Azospirillum brasilense: one gene and its partner. The protein of the gene in region 1 interacts with the protein of each later gene in a pairwise test. Links are inferred from orthologs where the notes say so. Each region holds a gene or a part of one and is shown on either strand. Other genes may lie near its edges.

Evidence for each region. The genes of interacting proteins can lie anywhere in the genome.
Region 2: the proteins of D3869_RS18035 (region 1) and nifS interact in binary tests that used the Escherichia coli proteins (3 or more experiments, as listed by UniProt). The link is inferred for Azospirillum brasilense from one-to-one orthologs.

The regions. Positions count from the first base shown.
Region 1 is NZ_CP032346.1:868,784-873,811, reverse strand. Bases 1,119-3,824 are described here. They hold D3869_RS18035 (sulfurtransferase TusA family protein), read left to right. Parts: upstream 1,119-2,210; coding sequence 2,211-2,438; downstream 2,439-3,824. Other genes in these bases: D3869_RS18025 (exodeoxyribonuclease VII small subunit), read left to right, coding at 3,694-3,824; D3869_RS18030 (histone deacetylase family protein), read left to right, coding at 2,607-3,536; D3869_RS18045 (ArsR/SmtB family transcription factor), read right to left, coding at 1,576-1,935; D3869_RS18050 (DUF423 domain-containing protein), read left to right, coding at 1,154-1,558. In the rest of the region: D3869_RS18060 (DUF924 family protein), read left to right, coding at 1-426; D3869_RS18055 (response regulator), read right to left, coding at 401-877; more of D3869_RS18025, read left to right, coding at 3,825-3,948; D3869_RS18020 (polyprenyl synthetase family protein), read left to right, coding at 3,974-4,840; dxs (1-deoxy-D-xylulose-5-phosphate synthase), read left to right, coding at 4,859-5,028. UniProt on the Escherichia coli protein: Sulfur carrier protein involved in sulfur trafficking in the cell. Part of a sulfur-relay system required for 2-thiolation during synthesis of 2-thiouridine of the modified wobble base 5-methylaminomethyl-2-thiouridine (mnm(5)s(2)U) in tRNA.
Region 2 is NZ_CP032345.1:2,388,489-2,392,621, forward strand. Bases 1-2,973 are described here. They hold nifS (cysteine desulfurase NifS), read right to left. Parts: upstream 2,110-2,973; coding sequence 892-2,109; downstream 1-891. Other genes in these bases: nifV (homocitrate synthase), read right to left, coding at 1-644; nifU (Fe-S cluster assembly protein NifU), read right to left, coding at 2,113-2,973. Also shown: more of nifU, read right to left, coding at 2,974-3,030; D3869_RS11440 (HesB/IscA family protein), read right to left, coding at 3,079-3,459; D3869_RS11445 (hypothetical protein), read left to right, coding at 3,741-4,133. UniProt on the Escherichia coli protein: Master enzyme that delivers sulfur to a number of partners involved in Fe-S cluster assembly, tRNA modification or cofactor biosynthesis. Catalyzes the removal of elemental sulfur from cysteine to produce alanine.

The sequences.
Region 1 (5,028 bases):
GCGGCGGCGGCGGGCCTCTACGATCACTGGCTGGAGGATGTGGACGGCTGCCTGGCGCTCTGCGTCCTGCTGGACCAGGTGCCGCGCAACGTCTTCCGCGGTTCGCCGCGGGCCTTCGCGACCGACGGCAAGGCGCTGGCGGTGGCCCGCCATGTGGTGGAGCAGGGCTACGACCTGGAATGCACCGAGGATGAGCGGATCTTCCTCTATCTGCCGTTCGAGCATCAGGAGGACATGGACTGCCAGGAGCTGTCCTGCACCCTGTTCCGGGAACGGGTCAGCGATCCGGAAGTCGTGGATTACGCGGAGCGCCACCGCGCGGTCATCGCGCGCTTCGGCCGCTTCCCCCACCGCAACGCCGTCCTCGGCCGCGAGACGACGCCGGAGGAGGCGGAGTTCCTCAAGGAGCCGGGCTCGTCCTTCTGACGGTCTCACCCTCCGAAGACCCGGGTTCCAGCCAGCGCCTCAGGGCCGCCAGAAGCTCGGGGCGGCGGACCGGCTTGGGCACGTAATCGTTCATCCCGGCGAACACGCAGCGGTCGCGGTCCTCGGCGAAGCCGTGGGCGGTGACCGCGATGATCGGAACCGCGGCGCGCGGGCCGGTCATCGCCCGGATCGCCAGGGTCGCGGCGATCCCGTCCACCTCGGGCATGGCGACGTCCATCAGCACGGCGTCGTAGGGAGCCTCCGCCGTGGCGACGGAGGCGACGGCCTCCGCTCCGCCGTCCGCGGTGTCGACCGTGAAGCCGACCTTGCGCATCAGCGCCGCGGTCAGCAGACGGTTGGTCGGGCTGTCGTCCACCACCAGCAGACGCCCGCCGCGGGCCATCGCCCAGGCGATCAGCCGGTCCTCCTCGCGCGACAGCGGTGTGCTCACGCCCTCCGGCCCGGCGCGTGGCACGGGCTCGGCCTGGGACGTGTCTTGCGGCTGTCGGTGCAGAATGATGTGGTTCACGACGAGCCTTTGGCATTTTGCAAATCAATTTGCGCCGAACCGCCGCAGACTCCCGGTTTCCCGAGGGGGTAGGATGGCTGGCCTGCCCGTGCTAAGCAAAGGATGGGCCAGTTGGTTTCGAGATCGAACTTTTCCCGTCCCCCACAATGGGAGTGCGGCGGGAATGCCAGCGTGGAAAGGCCAGCGTGGAGGGGAACGATGGGACTGGTTGATCGGCTGTGGGTCGCCTTCGCGGCCCTGAACGGCGCCGTCGCGGTGGGAGCCGGGGCCTATGCCAGCCACGGGTTGGCCGGCGATCCGCGCGGGCAGGAGCTGTTCCGGCTGGCCGGGCAATACCAGATGTGGCACGCGCTGGCCCTGGTCGCCCTGGTCGCGCTGCTGCGCACCGCCGACGGCCCTGCGCGTCTGGCGCTGCGCCTGTCAGGGTGGCTGTTCGTGGCGGGAATCCTGCTTTTCAGCGGCACGCTCTACGCGACCGCGACCAGCGGCCCGCTGCCCTTCGCCATGACGGCCCCCACGGGCGGCAGCGCCTTCATCCTGGGCTGGCTGGTCCTGGCCCTGGCGGTTCTTCTGTTCGGGCGGCGCTTCTTCGGACGGGCCTGAAACCGGACAGGACCGCGTCAGGCCGGGGCGCTGCTGGTTTCCTCGGCGGAGGTGGGGGACCCCTCGTCCTTCTTGCGGGCGACGGGCGCGCAGAACAGCTCATGGAGAGTCGCCATGATGGTTTGCGCCTCGTGCCCGTTCAGCGAGTAATAAATGTTCTGGGCGGCGCGCCGCGTCCGCACCAGCTTGTCGCGGCGCAGGCGGGCCAGATGCTGGGACAGCGCCGACTGGCTGAGGTCGACCAACTCCTCCAGTTCGCCGACCGATTTCTCGCCCTCGGTCAGGTAGCACAGGATGAGCAGGCGGCGCTCGTTGCTCATGGCCTTGAGCAGCGTGCTGGCCCGCCGTGCGTTGCTCTGCAAATCGGCAATGTTCATGAAACGACCGTTTCTGTCGGCGCCAAGCAACAGCGAACCGTTGCGCCCAATCCCTGCGCCGCAGCACCGCCGTTTATCGTTCGTGTTCAATCATATGGAAGAGTGTACTGCGCTGTCTACCCGTGGATGTCCCGTAGTCGAAAGAATGTTCCCCGTTTCGCGAAAGCACCGTTCAATGGGGCAGCACCGTTCAACGGGTTGATGGCGCGCGGGCCGCCGTTCTAGACTCGCCGCCTCGAATCGTTGCGGCGGTGACCGAAGGAGTTCAAGGAACGATGGCCGACCAGACGCTCGACGCCAAGGGGCTGCAATGCCCGCTGCCGGTGCTGCGCGCGCGCAAGGTGCTGAAGACGGTGCCGCCCGGATCGACGCTGACCGTCGAGGCGACCGACCCCGGCGCGCCCAAGGATTTCGCCGCCTTCTGCGAGGCCACCGGCAACCGGCTGGCCTCCAGCGTCGAGGAGGGCGGCGTCTACCGCTTCGTGATCGAGCGTTGCGCCTGACCGCGCCGAAGGGCGGGATGGCTTGCACGTCCTCCGCGCAAAAGGGGTGCCGGCGGCGGTTGGGGGATGTGACGATAAGCCCCGCAATCATCCTGTACTTTCATTAGCGATCCAGGAAGAATGGACGCAGGGAAATGCCTCGAACACGAACGAAAAAGACAGAAAAGCATGTTCACCACCCTGTTCACCCACGCCGCCTGCCTGGACCACGACACAGGGCTGGGCCATCCGGAGTGCGCCGACCGGCTTCGTGCGGTGCTGGCGTCGCTTGAGACCGAAGAATTCTATATGCTCGAACGGCAGGAGGCGCCGCTCGCCACCCTCGAACAGCTCTCCCGCGCGCACCCGCGGGAGCATGTCGAGCGCATCCTGGCCCTGGTGCCGGAGCAGGAGCACGCGGGCATCGACGCCGACACGGTGATGTCCCCCGGTTCAGGCGAGGCCGCGCTGCGCGCCGCCGGCGCGGTGGTCGCGGCGGTGGACGCGGTGGCGTCGGGCCATTCGCGCAACGCCTTCTGCGCCGTGCGCCCGCCGGGGCACCATGCCGAGCATGACAAGGCCATGGGCTTCTGCCTGTTCAACAACGCCGCGGTCGGCGCCTACCACGCGCGGGCGGCGCATGGGCTGCAGCGGGTTGCCGTGATGGATTTCGACGTGCACCACGGCAACGGAACGCAGGACATCTTCCAGCGCGACCCCGACATGCTCTATTGCTCGACCCACCAGTCGCCGCTCTATCCCGGCACGGGCGACGCGGGTGAGAAGGGCGAGTACGGCAACTGCGTCAACGCGCCGCTCGCCGCCATGTCCGGCTCGCCGGAATTCCGCCACGCGATGACCCACATCATCCTGCCGGCCATCGACCATTTCAAACCGGACCTGCTGATCATCTCCGCCGGGTTCGACGCCCATTCGCGCGACCCGCTGGCCGGGCTTCACCTGACCGACGACGACTTCGCCTGGGCCACCCGCAAGCTGGGCGATCTGGCCCGCACCCATTGCGGCGCCCGCATCGTGTCGGTGCTGGAAGGCGGATACAATCTGCGCGCCCTCGCCTCCGCCACCGCGGCGCATGTGCGCGAATTGATGTACTGCTGAGCTTTCCGAATTCTTCCGGCCGATTCTTCCGGCTAGGCCCGTGGTGGGAGCGTGATACGCCCGCCGCGGGCCTTGCGCATTTGGGGGCTGAGCCATAATTTCGGTTTTCGGTCCCATCGCGGGCACCCCATCGTATGGATCATTGGCCGGATGGATCATGGCTGACCTCGCTAACATTCCCCCCGACATCGCCGCCCTCAGCTTCGAGGACGCGCTGGCCGAGCTTGAGCGCATCGTGCGCCAGCTCGAGGACGGGCGCGGCAAGCTCGACGACGCAATCTCCTCCTACGAGCGCGGCACCGCGCTGAAGCGGCATTGCGAGGCGAAGCTGCGCGAGGCCCAGGCCAAGATCGACCGCATCACCGTTGCCGCCGACGGCACCCTCGGCACCGAACCCGCCCGGATCGACTGACGTGCAGACCGACCTCAAGACAGCCATGGCCGACATGGCCGCCGATGTGGAGCGTGCGATCCTGCACCTCCTGCCGACCACCGATCTCCCCGAATCGCGTGTGCTGGAGGCGATGCGCTACGGCTGCCTGAACGGCGGTAAGCGGCTGCGTCCCTTCCTGGTTTGCCAGTCGGCGGCGCTGTTCGGCGTCAATCCGGACTGCGCGCTGCGGGTGGCCGTGGCGGTGGAGTTCGTCCACAGCTACTCGCTGGTCCACGATGACCTGCCGGCGATGGACGACAGCGACCTGCGCCGCGGCAAGCCGACCGTGCACCACAAGTTCGACGAGGCGACCGCGATCCTGGCCGGCGACGGGCTGCTGACCTACGCCTTCGAGGTGCTGGCCGACCCGGCGACCCACGAGGACCCCAACGTGCGCTGCCAGCTCGTGGCGGCGCTCGCCAAGGCGGCCGGACCGCACGGCATGGTCGGCGGCCAGATGCTCGACCTGATCGCCGAGCATGAGAGCTTCGACCTCGGCACCACGACGCGGCTCCAGCGCATGAAGACCGGCGACATGATCGCCTTCTCCTGCGAGGCCGGCGGCATCCTGGGCAAGGCCCCGCCGCCGCAGCGCCTCGCGCTGCGCGCCTACGCCCACGACCTCGGGCTGGCCTTCCAGATCGTCGACGACCTGCTGGATGTGGAGGGCACGGAGGCGGAGACCGGCAAGTCGGTCGGGCGCGACGCCGAGGCCGGAAAGGCGACCTTCGTGTCCATCCTCGGGCGGGACCGCGCCCGCTCGCAGGCCGCCATGCTGGCCGTCCAGGCCAAGGCGCACCTGGAGATCTTCGACGGGCGCGCCGATATCCTCAAAGCGGTCGCCGACTTCGTCGTCGCGCGGCGGACCTGAACGGAGGACGTTTCCAACGTGACCCCCAACGACAAGACGCCGCTTCTCGACCTCGTCCGCACCCCCGCCGACCTGCGCGCGCTCAAGCCCGAGCAGCTCAGGCAGGTGGCCGACGAGCTGCGGACGGAGACCATCAGCGCGGTGTCGGTGACCGGCGGTCATCTGGGCGCCGGGCTGGGGGTGGTCGA
Region 2 (4,133 bases), on another replicon or contig:
CCGCCCAGCACGGCGGCCAGCGAGTTGGCGTTGGCGAGGCCGAGGTCGTCGTGGGCGTGGATCTCGATCTCCAGGTCGGTGGCCCGGCGCAGCCGTTCGATGCAGGCGCGCGTCTGGAAGGGATCGAGCACGCCCAGCGTGTCGGCGAAGCGGAAGCGGCGGGCGCCGGCCTCCTGCGCCACGGTCGCGGCGGCGATCAGGAAATCCATGTCGGCGCGCGAGGAATCCTCGCCGCCCAGGCTGACCTCCAGCCCGTGGTCGCGGGCCGTCTTGACCTTGCGTTCGATTTCCGCCAGGGCCCAGGCGCGGCTGCGCTTCAGCTTCTTGGTGATGTGGATGTCGGAGACGGGCATCGACAGGTTGACGGTGCCGACCTTGCAGTCCAGCGCCGCCTTCAGGTCGGTGTCGTGCATGCGGCACCAGACCATCAGCCGGGCTTTCAGCCCCAGCGCGGCCACGGCGCGGATGCCCTCGCGCTCCTCCGGGCCCATGGCGGGGATGCCGATCTCCAGCTCCGGCACGCCGGCCTCGTCGAGCGCGCGGGCAATGGCGATCTTCTCGTCGAGCGTGAAGGCGACCCCCGCCGTCTGCTCCCCGTCGCGCAGCGTCGTGTCGTTGATGATGGTGGAACCGGCCATCGGCATGACGTGAGCCTCGATGCGAATGCGTCGCGGTGGTTGCCCCCTCCCTGACCCTCCCCCGCTTCGCGGTGGAGGGGATTGAAGGCCCTCTCCTGCGAAGCGGGGGAGGGAGGGGACCCACGCATTGGGGAGGGTGGGGGCAACGGAGCCAGGGTGTTGTGTCGCAGACCGGGCCGGGGAACCGCGTCCCGGCGGGTGTCGTCGGGCGGGTTGCCGGGGCACGGGCCCGGCCCGGCCTGCGATCTCGGTGTTACGAGTAAACCGGGGCGAACTCCTTCGGTGCGCCCGCCTGCGACCAGTAGGGCGACAGCGAGCGCAGCTTCGCGATGATGCCGGGGACCACCGCGATCACCCGGTCGATCTCCTCCTCGGTCGTCTCGCGCGACAGGGAGAAGCGGGTGGCGCCGTGGGCGGCGGTGTAGGGCACGCCCATCGCCCGCATCACGTGGCTCGGCTCCAGCGACCCGGAGGTGCAGGCCGATCCCGACGAGGCGGCGATGCCGGCCTCGTTCAGCAGCAGGAGGATCGCCTCGCCCTCGATGTACTCGAAGGCGACGTTGCAGGTGTTGGGCAGGCGGTTGGCCGGGTTGCCGGTGACGAAGCAGTTGGGAACGGCGGCCAGGATGGCCTGCTCCAGCTTGTCGCGCAGCGCCTTCACCCGCGTGTTCTCGTCGGTCATGTGCATGAGCGCGAGCTGTGCGGCCGCCCCCAGCCCGACGATGCCCGGCGCGTTCTCCGTGCCGGCGCGGCGCGAGCGCTCCTGGTGGCCGCCGCGCAGCATCGGGCGGAAGCGCAGGCCGCGCTTGACGTAGAGCGCGCCGATGCCCTTGGGCGCGTGCAGCTTGTGGCCGGACAGCGACAGCATGTCCACCGCGCTGGTGGCGAGCGTCATCGGGATCTTGCCGACCGCCTGCACCGCGTCGGTGTGGAACACCGCGCCGGCGGCCTTGGCGAGCTGGGCCAGCTCCTCGATCGGGAAGATCGTCCCGGTCTCGTTGTTCGCCCACATGATCGAGACGATGGCGACGTCCGGCCCCAGCGCCGCCTTGTAGGCGTCGAGGTTGAGGTTGCCCCGGTTGTCCACGCCGATGCGGTGGACGGTGTAGCCGCGCTTCTTCTCCAGATAGTCGCACAGCGCCAGCACCGCGGGATGCTCGACCACGCTGGTGACGATGCTCTTCTTCTTCGGATAGGCCTCCAGCACCGACAGGATGGCGGTGTTGTCGCTCTCCGTCCCGCCGGAGGTGAAGACGATCTCGCTGTCATGGGCGGCGCCGAGGAGCGCCTGCACCTGCTTGCGCGCCCATTCGATCTTGCCGCCCACCGCGGCGCCGAAGCCGTGCATGGAGGAGGGGTTGCCGAACTGCTCGGTGAACAGCGGCAGCATCTCCGCCAGCACTTCCGGATCGACGCGGGTGGTGGCGTTGTTGTCGAGGTAGATTCCCAATTGGACGGTGTTCGCGGTCATGGCTCAGGCCCCCACCGGCAGGAGGGAGGCGGGCTTGACGCGGACGAACTCACCCAGCGCCTCGACCAGCTTGGCCTGCACGCCCATCATGGTGCCGGCGGACTGCGAACAGCCGGAGCAGGCGCCGGTCAGGCGGACGTAGATGTCCTTGCCGTCGATGTCCACCAGCTCCACGTCGCCGCCGTCGCGCTGGATCTGCGGGCGCAGCTCCTCGATGGCGAACATGATCTTCTGCATGCGCTGCACGTTGGTCAGCTTGGCCGGGGCGGCCTCGGCCTTCGGGGCCAGCGGCTTGATGGCGTCCAGCCCGACCGTGCCGGGGGCGTGGGGCTTGGGCGGGGCCAGCGCGCCGGTCTTGGCGAGCACGGCCTCCAGCACCTCCTCGATCTTCTCGTGGCAGGTCTGGCAGGAGCCGCCGGCCTTGGTGTAGTGGGTGACCTCCTCCAGCGTGGTCAGGCTGTTGACGGTCACCGCGCGCTCGATCATCGCCGCGTCGATGCCGAAGCACTTGCAGACCAGCTCGCCTTCCTCGTGGTCGTCGACCCACTCCTCGCCCTTGAAGTTGGCGATGGCGGCGCGGAGCGCCTCGGCGCCCATGACCGAACAGTGCATCTTCTCCGGCGGCAGGCCGCCCAGATACTCGGCGATGTCGCGGTTGGTGACGGCCAGCGCCTCGTCCACCGTCTTGCCGATGATCATCTCCGTCAGCGCCGACGAGGACGCGATGGCCGAGCCGCAGCCGAAGGTCTGGAACTTCGCGTCCTCGATGACCTGGCTGTCGGGGTTGACCTTCATCATCAGCTTCAGGGCGTCGCCGCAGGTGATCGACCCGACCTCGCCCACGGCGTTCGCCTCATCCAGCGCGCCGGCGTTCTTCGGGTTGAAGAAGTGTTCCTTGACCTTGTCGGTGTAGTTCCACATGACGCCTTGCCTTTCCCGCGTTACCGGGTGGGGGGAGAGTGTTCGGGGTTAGTGGGCGGTGCCGCAGCCGCCGGCCGCCGGCGCGGAGGAGCAGCTTCCCCCCGGCCCCGCCGAGAAGGACTTGCCGCAGCCGCAGCTGCCCGTCGCGTTCGGGTTGTCGAACTTGAAGCCCGCGCCCTCGACCCCTTCGACGAAATCGACCACCACGCCGGTCAGGAAGGGCTGGCTGGTCGGATCGACGAAGATCGTCACCGGGCCGAAGGTCAGCACGGCGTCTTCATCGCCCGCCGTGGCCTCCAGCCCCATCTGGTACTTCATGCCGGCGCAGCCGCCGTCGGCCACCGCGATGCGCAGTCCGGCCGCGGCGCCGCCGGATTTCGCCAGCACGCGCTCCAGGGTGTTCACCGCCGCATCCGTCAGGGTCACCATGTCTGCCGCCTCCAAATGCTCCGTCGGGCATGCCGACCGATCCTGGTCGTAGGATCAGCAAGCAGCGTGCCAAACTATAAGCTATTGATTTTCAATGATTGTCAGGTCGGCCGGCTGACGCCTTCCCGACAATTGTCGGGTCGGGGCCATGTCGGGTTTGCGACATCCTGCGACGAAAGGACGCACAATTGTTTTATGGTCTTTTGCGAAACCCGCTTGCGGCCCATACAGGATTGTCGGTCGGGCGCACGGTTTCGCGAAACAACGGAAGGGGGCGGGTGATGGAGCGGCCGGTCGAATTGCGGATGTCCAACGGGCGCATGGCCTTCGGCGAGGTGCCCGAGCACATCGACGAGAAGCTGCAGGAGGCGGTGAAGGCCCGTCCCGACGCCGCGGCCTGCGAGGCCCTGCTGTGGGAGGCGCACCGGATGGGGCCGCGCGTGCTGCCGGTCTTCTACGCGCTCTATAAATTCTACTTCAACCGCAAGCGCTTCGCGGACGCGGAGCGGGTGGCGACGATCGGGCTGGACGCCGCGGCGCGCGAAGGCGGCTATGCCGGGGACTGGCGGAGCCTGCGCGCGGACAGCACGGATTGGACGAAGGAAGGGCCGCCGCGCTTCACCCTCTTCACGCTGAAGGCGCTGGCCTTCATCAGCCTGCGCAGCGGGCGCGTG